Regions from separate parts of the Halobacillus salinarum genome, predicted to be linked through region 4. Evidence: riboswitches for the same ligand, from Rfam matches in the RefSeq annotation. Region 4 holds a riboswitch; each other region holds the start of a gene.
The links. Region 4 has a riboswitch for S-adenosylmethionine ahead of MUN89_RS21500 (phosphoadenylyl-sulfate reductase). Riboswitches for the same ligand answer to the same signal wherever they lie in the genome.
Positions count from the first base shown of each region.

Region 1: linked by a shared signal. The riboswitch ahead of MUN89_RS12715 (phosphoadenylyl-sulfate reductase) and the one ahead of MUN89_RS21500 (phosphoadenylyl-sulfate reductase) in region 4 are both predicted to bind S-adenosylmethionine.
Region 2: linked by a shared signal. The riboswitch ahead of metE (5-methyltetrahydropteroyltriglutamate--homocysteine S-methyltransferase) and the one ahead of MUN89_RS21500 (phosphoadenylyl-sulfate reductase) in region 4 are both predicted to bind S-adenosylmethionine.
Region 3: linked by a shared signal. The riboswitch ahead of msrA (peptide-methionine (S)-S-oxide reductase MsrA) and the one ahead of MUN89_RS21500 (phosphoadenylyl-sulfate reductase) in region 4 are both predicted to bind S-adenosylmethionine.

Region 1 is NZ_CP095073.1:2,464,206-2,469,234, forward strand. It holds gene MUN89_RS12695 (cysteine hydrolase family protein) at 1-160, shown strand, start outside; gene MUN89_RS12700 (endonuclease MutS2) at 594-2,507, shown strand; gene MUN89_RS12705 (four-helix bundle copper-binding protein) at 2,570-2,899, shown strand; gene MUN89_RS12710 (GNAT family N-acetyltransferase) at 3,039-3,599, shown strand; SAM riboswitch class I at 3,722-3,834, shown strand; gene MUN89_RS12715 (phosphoadenylyl-sulfate reductase) at 3,941-4,669, shown strand; gene MUN89_RS12720 (assimilatory sulfite reductase (NADPH) flavoprotein subunit) at 4,739-5,029, shown strand, end outside.
Region 2 is NZ_CP095073.1:1,533,402-1,538,430, reverse strand. It holds gene metE (5-methyltetrahydropteroyltriglutamate--homocysteine S-methyltransferase) at 1-1,175, opposite strand, end outside; cobalamin riboswitch at 1,334-1,522, opposite strand; SAM riboswitch class I at 1,584-1,695, opposite strand; gene MUN89_RS07815 (sensor histidine kinase) at 1,743-3,224, opposite strand; gene MUN89_RS07810 (response regulator transcription factor) at 3,221-3,901, opposite strand; gene MUN89_RS07805 (glycosyltransferase family 39 protein) at 4,104-5,029, shown strand, end outside.
Region 3 is NZ_CP095073.1:3,624,396-3,629,424, forward strand. It holds gene MUN89_RS18835 (DinB family protein) at 106-606, opposite strand; gene MUN89_RS18840 (hypothetical protein) at 766-990, shown strand; gene MUN89_RS18845 (ribonuclease H-like YkuK family protein) at 1,417-1,899, shown strand; gene MUN89_RS18850 (DMT family transporter) at 1,931-2,839, opposite strand; gene msrA (peptide-methionine (S)-S-oxide reductase MsrA) at 2,959-3,432, opposite strand; SAM riboswitch class I at 3,550-3,670, opposite strand; gene MUN89_RS18860 (AIM24 family protein) at 3,821-4,516, opposite strand; gene MUN89_RS18865 (LTA synthase family protein) at 4,707-5,029, shown strand, end outside.
Region 4 is NZ_CP095073.1:4,188,090-4,193,118, reverse strand. It holds gene abc-f (ribosomal protection-like ABC-F family protein) at 1-1,425, shown strand, start outside; SAM riboswitch class I at 1,539-1,647, shown strand; gene MUN89_RS21500 (phosphoadenylyl-sulfate reductase) at 1,757-2,476, shown strand; gene cobA (uroporphyrinogen-III C-methyltransferase) at 2,561-3,337, shown strand; gene MUN89_RS21490 (sirohydrochlorin chelatase) at 3,341-4,090, shown strand; gene MUN89_RS21485 (NAD(P)-binding protein) at 4,165-4,803, shown strand; gene MUN89_RS21480 (uroporphyrinogen-III synthase) at 4,791-5,029, shown strand, end outside.

The sequences.
Region 1 (5,029 bases), 1.7 Mb from region 4:
CGCGTATATGCGGGAATTCAGCTTATGGGTCCCAAGTGATTGTGTTGCCTCAGAAACGACCGATGGCAACGAAAATGCGTTGAATATTATGAAGCGCTCTTTGTTCGCTAATATTTCTAAACAACAGCACACGACGATTCAGCAGGCGTTTGACCATTGACTTATGAATAAATATTCATTATGATGATAATGTAATTATTCTGTTCTGCCAAATTTCTTCACATGAGGAGAATGAATTATGAGTGTGGTTGTTCTTAACTAACCCCGTTAATTTTATACGGTCCTGAACATTGGATGGTTTTTGACATGCGTCGTGCAAGTCAATTTTGTGCTGTCTATATTCAGGAACAGTTAAGAACAAGCATAATCATAGCATTGGAAACGAGGATAAATCAGGCTATGGCTGCTCAGTCATAGCCTTTTTTTATGCTCCGAGCTGGTGGAACAGAACGTCTCTGGCAGGAAAACCAGAGATACCCATTCAACAACCACAGCCGCGAAAAGCTATTCAGCTTGTCGCGGCTTTTTTTGCGTCTTTAATCATAAACTTACGTGATGTCTGAAAAGGCATTTCATAAACAGGAGGAAAATCAGTGAACGAAAACACGTATCAAACTTTAAACTTTTATGAAATTTTAACTGAAACAGCGACTTATGCGTTAACTAAAGAAGGAAAGGAAGCAATTGAGAGACTTACTCCTTCTACGGATAAAAAATTGATTCTACGCCGGCATAAAGAAGTAGATGAAGCAAAAGCCATTTTAAATGTGAGTGCAAATCTGCCCATTCACAGTTTAGAAGACGTCACTCTCATGCTCAACCAAGGAAAGAAAGGGATGTACATTCGAGCCCGGGACTTTTCTGTGCTCCTTACTTTTCTTGACCATTGCACGAAACTCAAACGGTTTATGAATGACAAACATGACCTGGCTCCAACGATCAGTTTATATGCATCTTCAATCTCCGATTTGAGTCCATTGTATGAGGAAGTAACCGATAAAATCCGTCACGGTCAAGTAGATGATTATGCTACCAAAGCTTTAGGGAAAATTAGAAAGCAAATCAATATTCAGCAAACTAAACAAAAAGAACGATTGGAAGCTTCAGCAAGAAAGTATCAAAGCTATATGCAGGAAAATCGTCCGGTTGAAAAAAACGCACGCTACACCTTACCAATCAAAAGAGAACATCGAAAGAAGCTTAAAGGAACGATTATCGACCAGTCTTCTTCCGGAGCTACTTTATTTATTGAGCCGGCAGAATTGGGTGCACTGCAGGAAGAGCTGCAGCTGCTCCGGTTAAGTGAAGAACAGGAAGTGGAACAAATTCTCTATAGACTGACCAGTTTTCTTCTTGACTATGAGCAGGAGCTCAATGTAGCGATGGAAACGATGCTGCATTATGATATTATCTTTGCAAAGGCTAAATACAGCCGGATTCTCAAAGCAAATCCACCATCCCTAAGTGATGGAACCGGATTGAAACTTTGGAATGCCCGCCACCCGTTATTAAGAGAACAAGCCGTGCCGCTGCAGTTGCACATGAACGAAAAAGATCAAGGATTATTGATCACGGGGCCAAACACAGGTGGAAAGACAGTAACTTTAAAAACAGTCGGGCTCTTCTGCTTGATGTCGCAGTCAGGCCTGCATATTCCTGTTGATCAAGGTTCGACGCTTCCTGTATTTCAACAGATGTTTGTAGACATCGGCGACCGCCAAAGCATAGAGGAGAACTTAAGCACCTTCAGTTCAAGGCTTGTCAATTTAATTGATATTCTTCGTAAAACAAACGACCGTACCTTACTATTACTGGATGAGATCGGATCAGGCACAGATCCAGGAGAAGGAATGGGGCTTGCCACTGCTATTCTGGATCAATTAGCAGAAAAAGGGGCTGTCATATTAGCCACCACGCATTACAGCGAAATGAAAAAATATGCGGAAGAGAAGCCGGGATTCATGAACGGAGCGATGGAATTTAATATAGAAACGCTGAAGCCTACTTACAGACTCATGCAAAATACATCTGGTAAAAGTCAGGCGTTTGCCATCGCCCACAAACTTGGATTACATCCCGATATTTTAGAGAAAGCTTATGAAATTACGTATAAAGGGAAAACAGAATTTCCAGTAGATCGTGAGGAATTAAAGCAAGAGAAATACCGTAAACAAACGGCAATAAACCGCTACCGCAAACAAAAACCAAAAGATAACCGACTTACAGACGCATCGTTTAAAATGGGAGATAATGTTATCGTCCAATCTACAGGAGAGACGGCTATCGTTTATAAAGGTCCAGATGCAAAAGGGAATTATGTCGTTCAAATTAAAGGAGAGAAGGTTACCTATAATCATAAACGATTGAAGCTTCATATCAGGGCTGAAGAACTATACCCTGAAGATTATGATTTTGACATCGTATTCAAATCCAAAGAATACCGGAAGATCAAAAACCAGCTTGACCGCAAACATGTGGAAGGACTTTGGCTGGAGGAAGAAGAATAAGCGTTTACCAAAGATGCCTTGAGGTTAAAGAGTCCTAAAAGGATAATAAAGGAGCGTCTATGATGTCGGATCAGGAAATGAATCGCATAATAACTGTTCTGCATGAATGTATGGAAGCGTGCAACCAATGCTGCAGCGCATGTTTACTTGAAAAAGATGCCGCAATGTTAAAGGAATGTATCCGCTTGGACCGAGAATGTGCGGGTATGTGCTCCTATTTTGAACAGGCGCTTTCCCGCCGCACGCCATTTTCTTCTGAACTCGCTCATTTATGTATTCAAATGTGCGAGGTATGTGGAGAGGAATGTAACAAGCACGAGCATGAACATTGTCAAAAGTGTGCGGAGTTGTGCTTCAAATGTGCAGAAGAATGTGCAAAAATTGCAGCGTAACAGCAGAGAAAAAATGATACTAAAGGAACTTCCCTGTTTTTTTGAAGTTCCTTTAGTTTTTTTATGACGCAACGGTTTTTACTGTTCATACAGTAAACGATATGATTAAATAGCAGTAGCTAGAGGGGGTGGATGATGAATGGGGAGAAAAGAAGGATTTCCTCTCAAGGGTGAAAGGGTTTACCTTTGTCCATTTGAGGTGCACGATGCCTCTTCCAGGCTGGAACTGCAAAGAGACAACCGTGAGTTTTTTGAAACCTACTCCATGATGCGCAGCGAAGATTATTATACATATGAGAAACAGCGCGAATTAATTAACCAATTTGCTGAAGAAATGAAAAGGGATAACGAGTATCATTTTGGAATATTTACTTCCATCGATGAGAAGCTGGTCGGGACAATTAACTTGTTCCAAGTTATTCGAGGTTCTCTGCAAAGTGCCTTTATCGGATACTTTATTTCAAAGAAACACAATGGATTAGGCTATGCGACAGAGGCTGTAAAGCTTATTGTAGATTACTCGTTTAACCAGCTCGAATTACATCGCATTGAAGCGGGAGTGATTCCGCAGAATACTGCATCGATTCGAGTATTGGAAAAAGCAGGATTTCATAAAGAAGGCATTTCAAGAAAAAATGTAAAAATCAATGGACGGTGGGAAGACCACCAGGTCCTCGCCCTCATTAACCCTGATGACTAAGGTCATCCGTAACGATTAAAAAAGAGAGAATCGTGTTAATTTTCACATTGTCTATTGACAATCCATCAAAATCCGCCTAATATTTATATCAATCATTATTTTAAAATCTCAAATACTTGATATTCTTATCATGAGAGGTGGAGGGACTGGCCTTTTGAAGCCTCGGCAACGGGTCTGCAGCTAATAGCAGATACTGTGCCAATTCCAGCAAGTGGAAGCACTTGGAAGATAAGAAGAAGTCAATAATTACGTATACAATGACCTCTCTTCTTATCCTAGTGTTAAGCAGAGAGGTTTTTCATATGAAATCCGAATGGTTTTAGATTTGGAAGGAGGATATAATGGCTAACAGTAAGTTATCGTATGAGCAGTTTACTGGAGATCCTTTCGAAGACTGGAAGCCCGCAGATCACACAAAAGGTGCAGAAGAAGTATTACGGTGGGCTTATGACACCTATGGAGATTCGATGGTTTATGCTTGCAGCTTTGGAGCTGAAGGAATTGTTCTCATCGATTTAATCTCCAAGGTCAAGCAAGACGCGGATATTGTTTTCCTGGATACCGGGGTGCACTTTCCGGAAACGTATGATTTAATTGATAAGGTGAAGGCACGCTATCCACAATTAAACATACACATGAAACAGCCGGAGTTGACTTTAGATGAGCAGGCGGAAAAGCATGGCTCGGCGCTTTGGAAGAAACAGCCGGATATGTGCTGCTATATTAGAAAAATCAAGCCGCTTGAAGATGCTCTCAGCGGAGCAGAAGCTTGGATCTCCGGATTGAGGAGAGAGCAGTCAGTAAGCAGAAGCAAAACGAACTTTGTTAACAAGGATGAACGTTTTCAATCCATTAAAGTATGCCCCCTTATTTACTGGACATGGGATGACGTATGGGATTATATCCGAGTAAACGACTTGGACTACAATGTCTTGCATGACCAAGGGTACCCAAGCATTGGATGCATGCCTTGTACTTTTGCTGTCGGTGAAGGGGAAGATGACCGTTCCGGCAGATGGAAAGGCACAAGTAAAACCGAATGCGGACTTCATACAGCTGCTAACCAGTAAACCAGCTGTCGTAAATGAAAGAACAATAGAATAAATTCAAATAGCAATCTTTTTGAGAGGTGGAGAAATTTGTTTCAGGTCGAGAACAGCCCGTTTAATCAAGAGCAAACAGAATTATTAAATCGTCTCCTGCCCACGTTAACAGAAACACAAAAAACGTGGCTCAGCGGCTATTTAGCAGCCGGGCAGTCTGCAGCGCCGGTCCAAGAGGCACCGCAAAATGCACAGGCTGCAGATGCTCCCAAAAGCAGTCCAACACGTGAAATCACAATACTTGTCGGTTCCCATACAGGGAACTGCCAGGCTTTGGCAGAAGAATTTTCCCAAAAGCTGGAACAGAAAAACTTCAAGGTAAGTGTT
Region 2 (5,029 bases), 1.6 Mb from region 4:
TCTTCTGACTGCTTTAAGGCGTCCAATTGCCGCCATTGATCGTCTATCACCGGTTCGATGCTTGCTTTTCCTTCATTCAGTCCCTTGGTAAGTATGGTTACTTCCTCAAGCTTTTCATCGGCAAAGGCAAGAGCTCCCTTTAATAACGGCGGCAGGGAATCTTCCGTTTCAATAGTAACTGGGGTATGGAGCAAGCTGCAGGAAGGCTGAATAATCAGCTGGTCTGAATCAACACATTCAGCAAGCTTCTCTAAGTATTCGAATCGATCGTTTAAATCAGCCTTCCACACGTTGCGTCCATCGATCATGCCTGCCGCTAACACTTTCTCTTTAGGAAATCCAAATTTTTTCAATTGGGCAAAGTTCGCGCCTTCATCGTGCACAAAGTCGAAACCAATGCCATCGACCGGGAGATTGATGATTTCTTCGTAGCGGTCAACCGCTTCAAAATAGGATTGCAGCAGAAGTTTGACATTGGAAAGCCCACTTGTTATTTCGTGATACACTTCTTTCAAAAGCTCGACTTCCTCGTCAGAAATGGACGTGCTTACTACAGGTTCATCCACCTGAATCCATTCAGCCCCTGCTTCTTCCAAATCTTTAAAGACTTGCATATAGTGAGGAATCAATTGACGCACACAGCTTGCGAAATCGTTTTCTTGATAGCCTTTAGCGAGCTTAACTAAAGTTAAAGGACCTAGGATGACCGGCTTTGTTTTTACATGAAGCTCATTTTTTGCTTCTAAAAAGTAATCAAGCAGCTGGTTATGAGCGACTCGTGGAGCAAAATGGTCTATTTCAGGAACAATATAATGGTAATTGGTATTGAACCATTTCGTCATTTCACACGCTACCGCTTCTTTGCTGCCACGGGCCATGGCAAAATACGTCGCCAAGTCGTCCGTTCCCGTTTCGCTTTTGAATCGGTCTGGAATCAGCCCGAACATGAACGCCGTATCAAGAACGTGATCATACAAGCTGAAATCTCCAACGGGAATGAGATCAATGCCTTTTTCCTTCTGCTTGTTAATGTGAGAAAATCGCTGTTCTTTCATTTCTGTCAAAAGCTCATTTTCTGAAAGTGAACCTTCCCAAAATGCCTCTAACGCTTTTTTCCATTCACGTCTTTCACCAATACGTGGATAACCAAGAGATGAACTCCTCCATTGTTTCATTCCATATGCCTCCATTCTGTTTCAAGCAAGTGAATAAATGATAAAAAAATCTTAAGCATAAAAAAATCTCTCTTCGCAAAGAGAGATTGTTATGAAAAAGGCCTGATCATGCACAGACCTGTCCTGTTTTCACAACACCTCCCTATCCTCGTAGGTTTAGTGACCAACACCAACAGGCAGGTCTCCTGACTTATGATCATCACTTCCTGCGCCTTCCCATCGAGATCGACAGTGACGTGTTGCAGGCAGCTCCCATATACAGTGGCGGGACCGTGCCGGATTTGCACCGGCTTCCCTTTTAAGCTGTTTACAGCAAGATCAACAGCACCTTTGGTTATTCCTATTTACGCGCTGCTAATAAAAAACCTCCCTATCAGCTGTGATAGAGAGGTTTATGCTTCCGCGCGCCTCTCATTTTTCAGAGTGAAAAACACTCTGCAGGATTTAGCACCAGTCCAGCTTAACGCTGGCAGGTTGCCGGGCTTCACAGGGCCAGTCCCTCCGCCGCTCTTAATAAGAGATGATTTTAATGGATTAAAGGAATACTAGCATTTAATCCTTTCCTTGTCAATTGAGGTTTGCCTTTAAAGGCAGGCTGACGGAAAAAGTAGATCCTTGATCAATCGCACTTGTCACACGTACACTTCCTCCATGGGCCTCAACAATGGATTTCGTAATGGAAAGCCCCAGCCCTGCCCCGCCATATTTTCTCGTTCGGGATTCTTCCACACGGAAAAACCGGTCAAAAATATGGTCAAGGTTGTTTTCGCTGATTCCAGGTCCATTATCCTGCACTTTTAATTCAGCACGACCGCGGACAGGCGATAGAGAAACGGTAATCTTCCCTTGGGCATCGTCCGTATGCTGAACAGCATTATGGAAAAGATTCAGCAAAACTTGTTTCATTTTATCTGCATCCATGTTTACATAGACGTCCTCTTTGACTTGGAAGTCAACATGTCGATCTCCTGCTAATAAATGCAGCTGATTTTCCATATCAAGGACAAGCCTTGTAAGGGAAGATGGAACGAGATCAAGTTCTGGCCTCCGATCAAGCTTTGCAAGCAGTAATAATTCTTCGACAAGCTTAATAATCCGCCGCGATTCACCGTGCATACTATTGAGGCCTGTGTATAGCTGATCTTTATTTTCAGCCGCCCCTCTCAGAAGTACTTCTAAATACCCGTGAATAGAAGTGAGCGGCGTACGAAGCTCATGAGAAGCGTCTGCGATAAAGCGCCGCATTTGCTCTTTTGCTTCTTTTTCATGCTCAAAAGAAACCTCCAGCCGCTCCAGCATTTCGTTAAAAGAGTCAGCCAGCCGGTCAATTTCTTCCTGCCCTTGCTGTTCAGGGAGTCTGTCCTTTAAGTTTGCTGCACTAATTTTTTTTACGCCATCTACCATGGCGGACAAAGGCGTAAGAGTCCTCTTCAATACAGAAAAGTAAATGACGATTCCTGCGGCAAACGCTAAAATCGAGAGGACAATAAAGGTGAGCAGCTGGCGCCATAATACCTTTTGCAAACGAGAGGTACTCACGCCCATTTGAATGACGCCTCCAGTTTCTCCATTACGATTATGCATGACTGGTCTGAAAACGATCAATTGTTCCCTGCCTCCAGAATCCTGTACCACCTCGTGTTCGATGGGCTGATGCTTCTGAAGGTTTGCTTGTATTTGCTGAATCGCTTCATCAGAGAGTTCCGGAGCAGCAAGCTTACTATCCTGCAATAGATTGCTGTATGTTCCTTCTTTATTAATAAGGGCCAAAGAAAAATCCTCAATCATTAGAAATCTCGACCGCCCGTCTTCAGGCGGATCGGGGAGTGGTGCCTCGTTCAATATCATTTCCACGGGCATGGACATTAGTTGAGCCCTTACTGTTTCTGCTTCATTTTGATATAAAAAATTCTTCATAACTAAATATTGAACGATGCCAATCATCAATAGGATAAAGGAAAGGATAAACAGCATCCGTGTTAAAAGCTTAGACCTGAGTGAACCTGGTGCTGCCATGCGGCGGACAGCAGCCAGCCATCTTTTTATCATGGCAGATCCAGCCTGTATCCTGAACCTCTAATCGTTCGGATCAGCTGATGTTCCTTGTCCTTTAACTTATCGCGAAGTGCCCGCACGTACACTTCTACGATATTTTCTTCTCCTTGAAATGAATACCCCCACACTTTATCGAGGATCATTCCTTTACTCAAGACGATGCCATGATTCAAAATCATATATTTTAAAAGCTCGTATTCTGTTGGAGACAGAACGAGAACTTGATTTTGAAACAGAATTTCACGGCGGCGGTCATCAAGCTTAAAAGGCCCGTACACGACTTCGCCAAACATATTAGGAAATTGATTACGCAGCCGCGCGTTCATTCGCGCTAACAGCTCTTCAAAGCTGAAAGGCTTAATGACGTAATCATCAGCTCCGAGAGTGAGCCCTTTCACCCGATCGTCGACTTCATCCTTGGCGGTCAGCATGATGACAGACGCCTGTAGACCATTCTTTTTCAGCATACGGCACACTTCAAAACCATCGATCCCCGGCATCATAATATCGAGGATGACAATGTGCGGCTGAAAATCTTTAGCGATCGTGACAGCAGACATCCCTTCAGAAGCGGTTTTCACTTCAAAGCCTTCATTTTCAAGTCCCAGTTGAAGAAATTGAACAATATGTGGTTCATCATCCACAAGCAATACTTTGATTTCTGATTTCATTTAACTCAACCTTCCCCTGCAAGAGATGTCAGCCAGCTCCTGCAATCCTGCCTATCTATTTTCTCCTATTATAAAGGGTTCTGACAGCCGGGGATATCATTTTCAGCAAACTTTCAGCTAGTTTTAAAGGACAAATCAGCTTGGTCATGCACAATACAGGTACAGTCTCATTAACACATTGGAATTATAGGAGTGAATAGTCATGATCAATCGTTTTAAATCTCGTTTAGATGTTCCGCTGTTTTTTATCGTTCTGCTTTCCTTATTTTTAAATGGTTACAAAATTTGGACCGATGAATACGCCAATACTTATTACACCACTGCGGTAGGAAGTATGATGCAAAGCTTTCATAATTTCTTCTTCGGGTCGCTCGACTCCGCTGGTTCGGTAACCGTTGATAAACCACCGGTTACCTTTTGGATTCAAACCATAAGCGCTAAAATTTTTGGTCTGGAAGGCTGGAGTGTCATTCTTCCTCAAGCGCTTGCCGGAGTTGGGTCTGTGATTCTTCTCTACATCTTAGTAAAGCCTAACTTCGGGAAAATGGCAGCTCGGCTTGCTGCATTAGGAATGGCGGTTACACCTGTGGCTGTCGCGGTGAGCCGGACGAATAATATCGACAGCATGCTCGTATTTACCCTCCTGCTTGCGACGTTGCTTTTATTTAAAGGAGTGAGAAGTGGCAGTAAATGGAGCATTATGGCTGCATTCGCTGTTATCGGAATCGGTTTTAATATGAAAATGCTCCAAGCCTATATGGTTCTTCCCGCTTTTTACCTGTTCTATTTGTTAGGCGCGAAAGTGGACTGGAAAAAGAAGCTCGGAATCCTGACTGGGGCAACTACCGTGCTGATTGTGATCTCCCTATCATGGGCTTTAATTGTTGATTTAATTCCAGATGACCAGCGTCCTTATATTGGCAGCAGCGACACGAATTCCGTGCTTGAACTTGCGTTTGGCTATAACGGCCTGTCGAGGCTGACTGGACAGCAAGGACCCGGAGGCGGCGGAGATGGACAAGGTCAGCCTCCAGGTGATAACGGCACGACAAACGATATGCAGCAGCTTCCTAATGAACAGCCGGACTTCCAGCAAGGGAATGGCAAGGGAACAGCCGGAAATGCTGG
Region 3 (5,029 bases), 560 kb from region 4:
AAAGCATGTATTGTCAGCTATGTAGTGAAACTCAAGTCGCTATTTTCAAATAAATGAATAAAACAGTGCCACCGCCAATTTTTCAATAATAAAAGATTTCCACTTTTATACTTTAGGGACTTTCATTCCTAATGCGCCCCATTCCTCTCTGGATGGTCCATAGATACCAGGGACATTTAAACCAGCTTGACGCATCAACACCGTTATCTGGCCCCGATGGTGGATCTGATGACGAATCAGGGTCATGAGAAAAAAACGATTGGGCATTTCCTTGCCAAACAGTGAATTCTTTTCTTGTAAAGATTGATCTGTCCATTGCGTATAAATCTCTTTCTTTAAAGATTCACACGTATTTTCGTATTCTTGAATGATGACGGAAGCTGAATAAATAATTTCCTCTTCTTCGGGTGCTTCAATATTTAATCCTGTGTGATTCATTAACTCTTTTATCGAAATAATTAAGTGCCAGGCGATTCTCCCTAAATCTCTGTCATCTGCTGTGATTTTCTGCTGCAAAGCTTCATCAGATAAACATTGAAACAACTTTTTTGTTTGATCACATTCAAATTCCCAGGAAGCAAAGAACCCGTTCAAAGATTGATACATTGCGCAGCCTCCCACCCTGGATTATGAATTCATTATAATATTCATTTCTAGGCTTCAACGTCTATTACCTTTATTACGCATAAATAAACTAACTTTTCGCTTTACGGAAGGAATTCCCTTTATAATGGAAATACTTACGGAGGAAGTGAGGGGAGAAGAATGAACTCCATTTACTATTTGATTATCGCCATTCTTTGTGCGGCGGCTTTAATAGGAACTCTTTGGATCGCCAGACGCGTGTTAAATAGAGAAGAAAAATCCAAGGAAGAAGAAGTAAAGAGCCTGGTAGAAGCGGATAAGCATTCAAGTATTCCACTTCTTACACTGATTTATGCCATAACATTTCTTATTATTGTCATTCTCTTTTGGGTGTTTGTTTTCTAACTTAAGTGTTCAGATAAGCCTTACAAAGGAATGATTTCTTCTTTTTTTCATATGTTGATAGTAATCAAGGATAAAGTGAGGGATTTGAATAATAAGAAGTACACTAGGCATACTATCTTATATTAAACCTTACTTAACCGGACAAATTGTTAAGGTTTTGAAAAAAGAAGGCAATGCTACGCTCTTTGTGAAGGGAAATTGTTATGGACAGCGAATGAAATAGGATATGAGCCGGGATCATCCAGACGAATGAATAAAAACAACATACACTATGGGTAAGATCTTTACTGCAGTTGACACTTTCATACATTATACGGATCACCATTTACTAGTAATACTGCTTGAAATAACAGAAAGATCATTTCTATTACTGAGGTGTTTAAAGTGGACCAGCAACTTACTTTTCAGAACATTGCCCGGGACAAGATGAATTTTTCAGAAGTGTATGAACATATCTATCGCTTTGTAAGCTCGGACCCCTTAGGAAATTACAGGCTCATGTTAGGTACAGATTCCCAAATCCACCGTGACTATACATTATTCATCACTGGAATTGTCATTCAAAGGGTAGGAAAAGGGGCATGGGCCTGTTTCCGTAAAGTGAAAATACCAAGAAAAATGACCGTCCTTCATGAAAGAATCTCTTTTGAGACCACTTTAACGGAAGAAGTAGCTGCCTTATTTACTCCGGACAAAATTAATCAGCTTATTGACCTGATCCTTCCTTATATTTATAAAGGTTCGACTTTTACTATGGAAGGCCATATCGATATTGGTGCAGGGGACCGAAACAGGACCCGTGTTTATGTAAATGAAATGATTGCAAGAATCGAATCCCTGGGCATCGAACCCAAAATCAAACCTGATTCTATCGTAGCCAGCAGCTATGCGAACAGATATACGAAATAAAGCAGCTAATTAATGCTGCTTTTTTGTGGTTTCAGCCGGCTTTTTTTGATTTAATGGCCGTCCTGAAACGGACGGATTTTCTGCCAGCCAAGTAAACTCCGGTAAAGATAATTACTAATCCTAGAGCCAGGCGGCTTGTTAGTTGTTCATGCAATAAGATAAAGCCCCAAATCATGGCTGTAATTGGAATTAAATACGTAACTGAAGTAGCAAACTCCGCACTGCCTCTTGTAACGAGATAATAAAAAAGTAAATGAGCGATCCCTGAGCCAAAACAACCTAGACCAATAATGGCAATTAATACTTTCGGATCTAAAAATGGCACATGGACAAATGCCTTAAATGAACCAGTTACTCCCATGCCTATGAGACCGACTATGGCTCCGACAGTTAATGTGCATGCAGCAATCAACAAAACTCCAGTTTCTTGTAAGTTCTTCTTTGTGTACTGGGAAGAGAATCCATAACAAATCGCAGCAAGGATCATCGTTCCCATCCCAATAAAGTTTTCTTTCAATAATTCCCCTGCCTCAAAATTCATAAGGACGAGAATTCCTAGAAACCCAAGAACCACCCCTCCCCACTGCTGGGGCTTCAGCTTGATTGAGAAAAACAAAAAGCCGATAAAAGCTGTGCAAATAGGAGTTAAAGCGTTAAGTACAGCGGCAGTAGTACTATTGATTTGTGTCTCGCTAAGGGCAATTAGTCCCCAAGGGAGTCCTGCATTAAACACTCCTACTACCAACAAATCTTGATACGGTACCCGTCGAATGAATTCCCGCCTGTTTTTCCATAGAAGCGGAAGTACTACCACAGCTCCAGCAGTACACCTAATAAAAACAGTACCCCACAGCCCTGCTGGTTCGACCAGCCACTTGATAAAAACAAACGATAATCCCCATATTAAACTTAAAGCTCCAAGCGCCACATATAGCCGCATATGTATCTCTCCTTAAAAGTTACGAACTGTCCATAGCTAATTATAGGACAAAATTCTTTTCACGTAACCTGCTTAAATTGCTCAATAAAAAAAGAGCCGTTCGAAGGCTCTTTGCTTGATCAGCCAATCCCGCAAGCTACTGATCCATTTTTTTGAAAATATTTTTGGTGGTATTCCTCAGCTCTATAAAAAGTGTCTGCTTGCTGCAATCTTGTCACAATTGGACGTTTGAAAATTCCTTTTTGACCCCATTCTTTAATCTTTTCTTCTCCAATATATTTTTGACTTGCATCGTTATAAAAAATAACTGAACGGTACTGATGCCCGATATCTGCACCTTGCTGATCCTTGGAGGTTGGGTCGTGGGCTTCAAAGAATATGTTTACCAGTTCATTAAAAGTAATGATAGAAGGGTCGTAAGTAATTTTCACAGCTTCTGCATGCCCTGTCTCTCCAGTCTTCACTTGTTCATATGTTGGATTTTGTACAGTTCCGCCTGTGTACCCCACTTCAGTGGCTGTTACCCCTTCAAACCTTTCAAAGAAGGCTTCTACTCCCCAAAAGCATCCTGCACCAAAAATCGCTGTCGCCATCCTCATCTTTCCTTTCGTTAACGCAACTTCTTCATTCGAGAGCTGGACGGTTTAAACTACCAAAAAGACCCCTTTTCTTATCCAAATAAGAAAAGGGGTCGTAATATCCGTACGATCCTCTCATCTCTTAGGATGCTTACACATCCTACAGGAATTGGCACCGTTCTCTTCAATCAGTGATTGAATCGATGGTTGCCGGGCATCAAAGGGCCAGTCCCTCCGCCTCTCTGGATAAGAAGTTTCCGTTATTATTTTGATAGTTCTCATCTTACAATGATTTCGTTCTGAAGTAAAGGAAGAAGCACGAAATTTTTTTATTAATTAATGTATGTTTGTCGAGGAAATAAAATGACGGCGGTTGCACCACCTGTAACATCGGTTCATTAAGTCATGAATTTCGTCCTTCCGAATACACTTCTTCAAAAGGCTGGACAATGACAAATCCTTCGCCGGAAAATTCCATTTGTATCGATTCTCCACTACCTCTGCCAAAAAAAGTCTTCAAATTGATATCCGTGCGAAATTCCGGCTGCAGATGGCCGGACCAGGCAACTGTGGCATGAGGATCCGTAATGATTGGTTCTCCAGGACTAACAAGTAAAGACAACGGTTCATAATGAGAAGTGACAGCCACCAGCCCGGTACCTTGCAGCGTAATATTAAAGAGACCACCAGATAACATCCCGGCGACTTTCTTCATTAACTTAATGTCCCATTCAATACCAGGCTCAAATGCCAGCAGGTCATTTCCATTTACAGTGATCGATTCATTGTTCAAATCAAAAATAGTAATTTTCTTACCCTGATCGGCTAAGTAAAGACGTCCGCTACCTTCTGCTTTCATTAATGAAGTTCCTTCGCCGGAAAAGGCTTTTTTAAACATCCGCCCAACTCCGTGCTCGAGGATTCCTTCACGTTCAAATTTGATTTGACCAATATAAGAAATCATGGAACCTGCTTTCGCCCATACACGATCGGTTAAATTTACTTCTAGTATTCTAGGGGTTTCCAGCTCAAAAAATTCATTCTCTGCATCATCCTGCTTCGTTTGGGATACAAAATCATTAATGGAAAATGTTGTCATATCATCTACCCCTTTCTAAATTTGTTTTGACTTTTAGGTTTATACGTGTGTAAAATGGGTTAAGTTTCATAAGAGTACATTGTAACAAATCTTTCATAATTTAGTTCTTCTTACTTGTTTACTTAATGTAAAATTTTTGTTAATTTATATTATTATACAATTCATGAAAGAATAATTTAGGAGGTTCATCATGAATCAGGACAAAAAACAACTTTTAAACAAAGGGTGGGTTTTCTTTGCAGCAGCCATAGTGTTCCTATGGGCAAAAACCTACTATGCCTTACAAACAGCGTTTACTCTAGATATTGAAAATGGTATTCAACAGTTCATATTAGTCATCACTCCGATTAGTTCTATTCTTTTCTTTTTAGGACTATCATTTTTCTTTTCACCGAAAAAACGAAATAAAGCGTTTATGACGATTTATTTCCTTATGTCTTTCGTGTTGTATGCCAATGTAGTGTATTATAGATTTTTCAATGATTTTATTACATTACCCGTTCTCATGCAGTA
Region 4 (5,029 bases):
AATATCCAGTCTCTGCTGAACCAATCGTGCAGACATTTGAGCGGGGGAGAAAAGACAAAACTCGGCTTAGCCAAAATTCTTTTGGAAAAACCAGGTTTGCTTTTACTTGACGAGCCGACCAACCATTTGGATTTACAAGCCATTGAGTGGCTGGAAGGCTATATTCAACAGTATCATGGGACCGTCTGTATGATTTCGCATGACCGGTCTTTCCTTGATCATACAGTGGATGGCATTATGGAGATTGAATCAGGAGAAATTGACCGTTACAAAGGGAATTATTCTTCTTATGAAAAGCAGAAAGAAGAAAAGCTGCTGGCAGAGTTTCATCAATACCAGGAGCAGCAGAAAAAGATAAAAAAAATGAAAGAAGCCATTAAACGTTTAAGGCAATGGGCAAATGAAGCAAATCCTCCAAATGAAAAATTGTTTAAGAAAGCCAAAAGCATGGAGCGTGCCCTTGAACGAATGGAAAAAATCGACAAACCGCTCATCGACCCAAAAAAAATGAATTTAACTTTCCATACCAAAGATCGAATGGGCAAAGACATTATAGTCGCTGAAAAGCTTCACAAAAGCTATGCTTCAAGAAATATTTTGGCTGATCTTGATTTACACATTCGATATAGGGACCGGCTTGCGATTGTTGGAGAAAACGGGTGCGGAAAATCCACCTTATTAAAGTTGTTATTAAAAGTTGAGAAACCAGATCAAGGAACCATTCGCACAGGCCCATCTGCAAAGTTTGGCTATCTAGCTCAAAATCCGCTTCAAGACAATGATGAACACGTGCGGATGATTGATTATTTCAGAAGCTTTATTCGAGTAACTGAAGGACAGGCGCGGCATATATTAGCTGGCTTTATGTTTTATGGATATGATGTTTTTAAAAAAATCGGGCAGCTTAGCGGTGGAGAACGGATGCGGTTAAAGTTAGCTATATTTATGCATCAAGGGATTAATGTTCTCGTGCTTGATGAACCGACGAATCATTTGGATATTGATTCCCAGGAAGTCCTCGAAGACGCCGTTCAAGGTTTTGAAGGTACGGTCATATGCGTTTCCCACGACCGTTATTTCTTGAATCAATGCTTTAACGAAACGGCTTATTTAGTAAACGGACAGCTCCACAGGTATTTTGGAAGCTATGAAGAAACGAATCATCATTGGAACGCGCTTTTAGAAGAACAAAAGTCTGTGACAGTAAAGAAAGAAGCTGTGAAGGCGGCGATTAAGCCGGAATCTCCCTCCAGCCGGCCGGAAAGTCTCGAAGTCCAGATCGAAGAAAAGGAGCAGCAATTGGCGCTTATTGAGGAAGAAATGGAAAGAAAGACTTCAAGCTCCGACATTGAAAAGCTTGAAAAAGAAAAAAGAGCACTCGCTCAAGACATCGATAAATTATACGAACGATGGATGGAAGCCTGATTCGGTAAATGGATAAAAACAGGAAAAACAGCATTCTCTGTACAAGCTGTTGACATTTTGTTCAATTCATCATATGATAACCATCATTAACTAAATCATCGAACTACAATGATTTCTTATCCAGAGAGGTGGAGGGATAGGCCCTTGGAAGCCTCGGCAACAGGTTTATGATCAAACACTGTGCTAACTCCTACGGACAAATGATTGTCTGGAAGATAAGAAGAGCGCCCACTTAGTGACGAACGATAAAGTCCTCTTCTTAATATGATAAGAAGAGGACTTTTTATTGAGAATTAATTCACAGCTCATCTGAGCTTGGAGGGGTAGAAACGTGACAAATAGTATCAGCTATGATCATTTCCCCGGCGATCCTTTTAAACAGTTACAGCCTGTAGATGAAACAAAAGGGGCAGCCGAGGTGTTAAAGTGGGCGTATGATTCATTTGGAGATTCGATTGTGTATGCCTGCAGCTTTGGGGCAGAAGGAATTGTTTTAGTTGATTTAATCTCAAAAGTCAAAGAAAATGCAAGGGTTGTATTTCTTGATACAGGTGTACATTTTAAAGAAACCTATGAATTAATTGACAAAGTCAAGGAAAAATATCCTAAGCTTCAAATAGAAATGAAAAAACCGTCATTAACCATCGATGAACAATCAGAGAAATATGGTCCCGCCTTATGGGAGCGAAACCCAAACCAGTGCTGTTATTTAAGAAAAGTGAAGCCGTTGGAAGAAGTACTGACAGGAGTTCCTGCCTGGATTTCCGGCCTTCGACGAGAACAGTCGCCGATCCGTAGTAAAACGGATTTTATTAACAAAGATGATCGTTTTAAATCCTTAAAGGTGTGCCCGCTTATTCACTGGACTTGGGATGATGTATGGTCTTATATCCGACTAAACGGGTTGCCTTACAACGAATTGCATGATCAAGGCTATCCGAGTATCGGCTGCCAGCCATGTACTTTCCCAACGGGGAGTCTGGAGGATTCCAGGGAAGGCCGATGGAGCGGCTTTGACAAAACCGAATGCGGTCTCCATGGAAGAGAGTGATCTTTAGAAGTTTTCGGTCCGTTCATTTCATAGAGTAGTAATAAACAGCGATTTTCAAAATCATTTTAAGGATGGAGTGGAATCATGAGAAAAGTATTTTTAGTTGGAGCAGGTCCTGGTGATCCGGAACTAATCACTGTCAAAGGTTTAAAGGCCATTCAGAAAGCAGACGTCGTATTATATGACCGACTTATCAATGAAGAGCTTTTAACTTATGCAAAACCGGAAGCAGAGCTTGTGTACTGTGGAAAAAGCCCCGATAACCACTCTTTCAGTCAAGAAGATATTAATAAGCTGTTATGTAATTACGCGACTCAAGGGAAAACCGTGACCAGGCTGAAGGGGGGAGACCCATTCATCTTTGGACGTGGAGGAGAAGAAGCGGAGGAGTTAGCCAAGCGGAAAATTCCTTTTGAAATCGTGCCTGGGATCTCCTCTGGATCTGCCGCACCTGCCTATGCCGGAATTCCTCTTACTCATAGAGACTTCAGTTCATCTGTGGCGTTCGTTTCAGGAGTAACGAAGTTAGGAGCGGAGGAAGATCAGTACTGGCATCACCTGGCCAAGAGTATTGATACGCTGTGTATTTATATGGGGGTAAAGAAGCTTCCTGAGATTTGTAATAAATTGATTCAATTTGGACGTCCGGCCACAACACCGATCGCTCTCGTTCATTGGGGAACGACGAACCGTCAGCAAACGGTGGTCGGCACCCTGGCTGATATTTCGGAAAAAATGGATCATATCACTAATCCTTCCATGATTATTGTTGGTGAGGTTGTTACACTAAGAGAGAAGCTGCAATGGTTTGAACAGCTTCATTTGGAAGAGGATTCTAAAACCCAGGCATTTGTAGGATAAGGAGTGACTTACCCATTGCAAGGTGTATTATATGTTAGTCATGGCAGCAGGGTGGAAGCCGCTAAGCAGGAAGCATTGAAGTTTATTGATTTGCTCAAGCATCAAGTAGATGCACCGCTTCAAGAGGGTTGTTTTTTGGAAATAGCAGAGCCGAATATTCATACAGCTGTAGAAAAGCTTGCAGCTGAAGGGGCAACGAATATTGCAGTTGTTCCTCTGCTTTTGCTCGATGCCGGTCACTATTACAAGGATATACCTGCTGAACTGAACGAAATAAAAGCAGAGTACCCGAACCTCACATTTACGTATGGAAAACCGCTGGGAGTTCAGGATCGTTTAGTAGATATCCTTGCTGAAAGGATGAAGGAAGCAAAGGAGCCGATTCATGAAAATGCCCGGATTCTATTAGTAGGCCGGGGAAGCCGAAATCCTAAAACGAGAAGAGACATGGAAGAAATCGGGGAACGGTTGAAAGCAAAAACGAATATTTCCCACCTCGACATTTGTTTTTTAGCAGCTCTCAAGCCTTCTTTTGAACAAGCCCTTGCTCAACTGGAAAAGGTGGATTCACAGCAGGTTTTTATCGTTCCTTATTTGTGGTTTACAGGAGTGCTGATTCAATCCATGAGGAAAAAAGTAGACGAGCTTGGTGAGCGATATGTGTTCTGCGAGTATTTAGGGCACCACCCTTTCATCCAGGAAGCTGCCGTGGATCGTGTTCAAGAGGCATTAGATACAAAAGGAAATCTTTGAAAGATTGGTTGTAATCCTGATAATTAGGGTAAACATAAGCAGGTGCAAAATATCTAAATACGGGAGCGCATATTATGGGAATTTTGCCTTTAATGGTTGATTTATCAAATCAGCGAGTGGTAGTAGTAGGCGGCGGTCAAGTGGCGGAACGCCGAGTGCTGAATTTAGCAGAATGGGGCGTGACCCCCGAGGTTATCAGCCCTGCGTTAACCAGTGGACTGGATGCGTTGTGGAAAGAGCAGTCGATTACTTGGAAACAAAAAACATTTGATCCAAGTGATCTTCAAGGTGCTTTTTTTATCGTTGCCGCTACAAATCAGCCCGCAGTGAATCAGCAGATTATTGACAGTGCTCCTAAAGACTCCTTGATTAACGACGCTGAAAAAGCGGAACGAGGAAACGTCTATATCCCCGCTTCTATTAAGAGAGGAAGACTCTCCATTTCAATTTCTACTAACGGTGCAAGTCCACTTTTAGCCGGCCAGTTAAAAAAACAGATGGAACAGGATTTTGATGAGGAATACGGTAATTATATCGAGTTTTTATATGAAGCTCGCAAGCTTATTAAACATTCGATGCTCTCTAAAGAAAAGCAGCAGAGCTTATTAAAAGAGCTGCTGGCTGAGCAGTTCCTATTAGAGGAAAAGCAGATGAAAATGATCGACTGGCTTTATATGCTGTTGAAAAAGGAGGATGAGCAGTGTCTGGATTAACAGATAAACATATAGGAATTGCTGCTTCAAGACAAGCAGAGAACATTTCAAAATTAATAGAAAAGCAGGGTGGAACATCCCGTGTATTTTCCATCCAGGGCAAACAGCAGCTAAACGAACAGACATGCAGAGAAAACGTCGGTACATTGATTGATGAACCTTTTAACTGGGCGGTGCTCACGACAGGTATAGGGGCAAGAACCCTGGAGGATTCAGCAGTAGACAG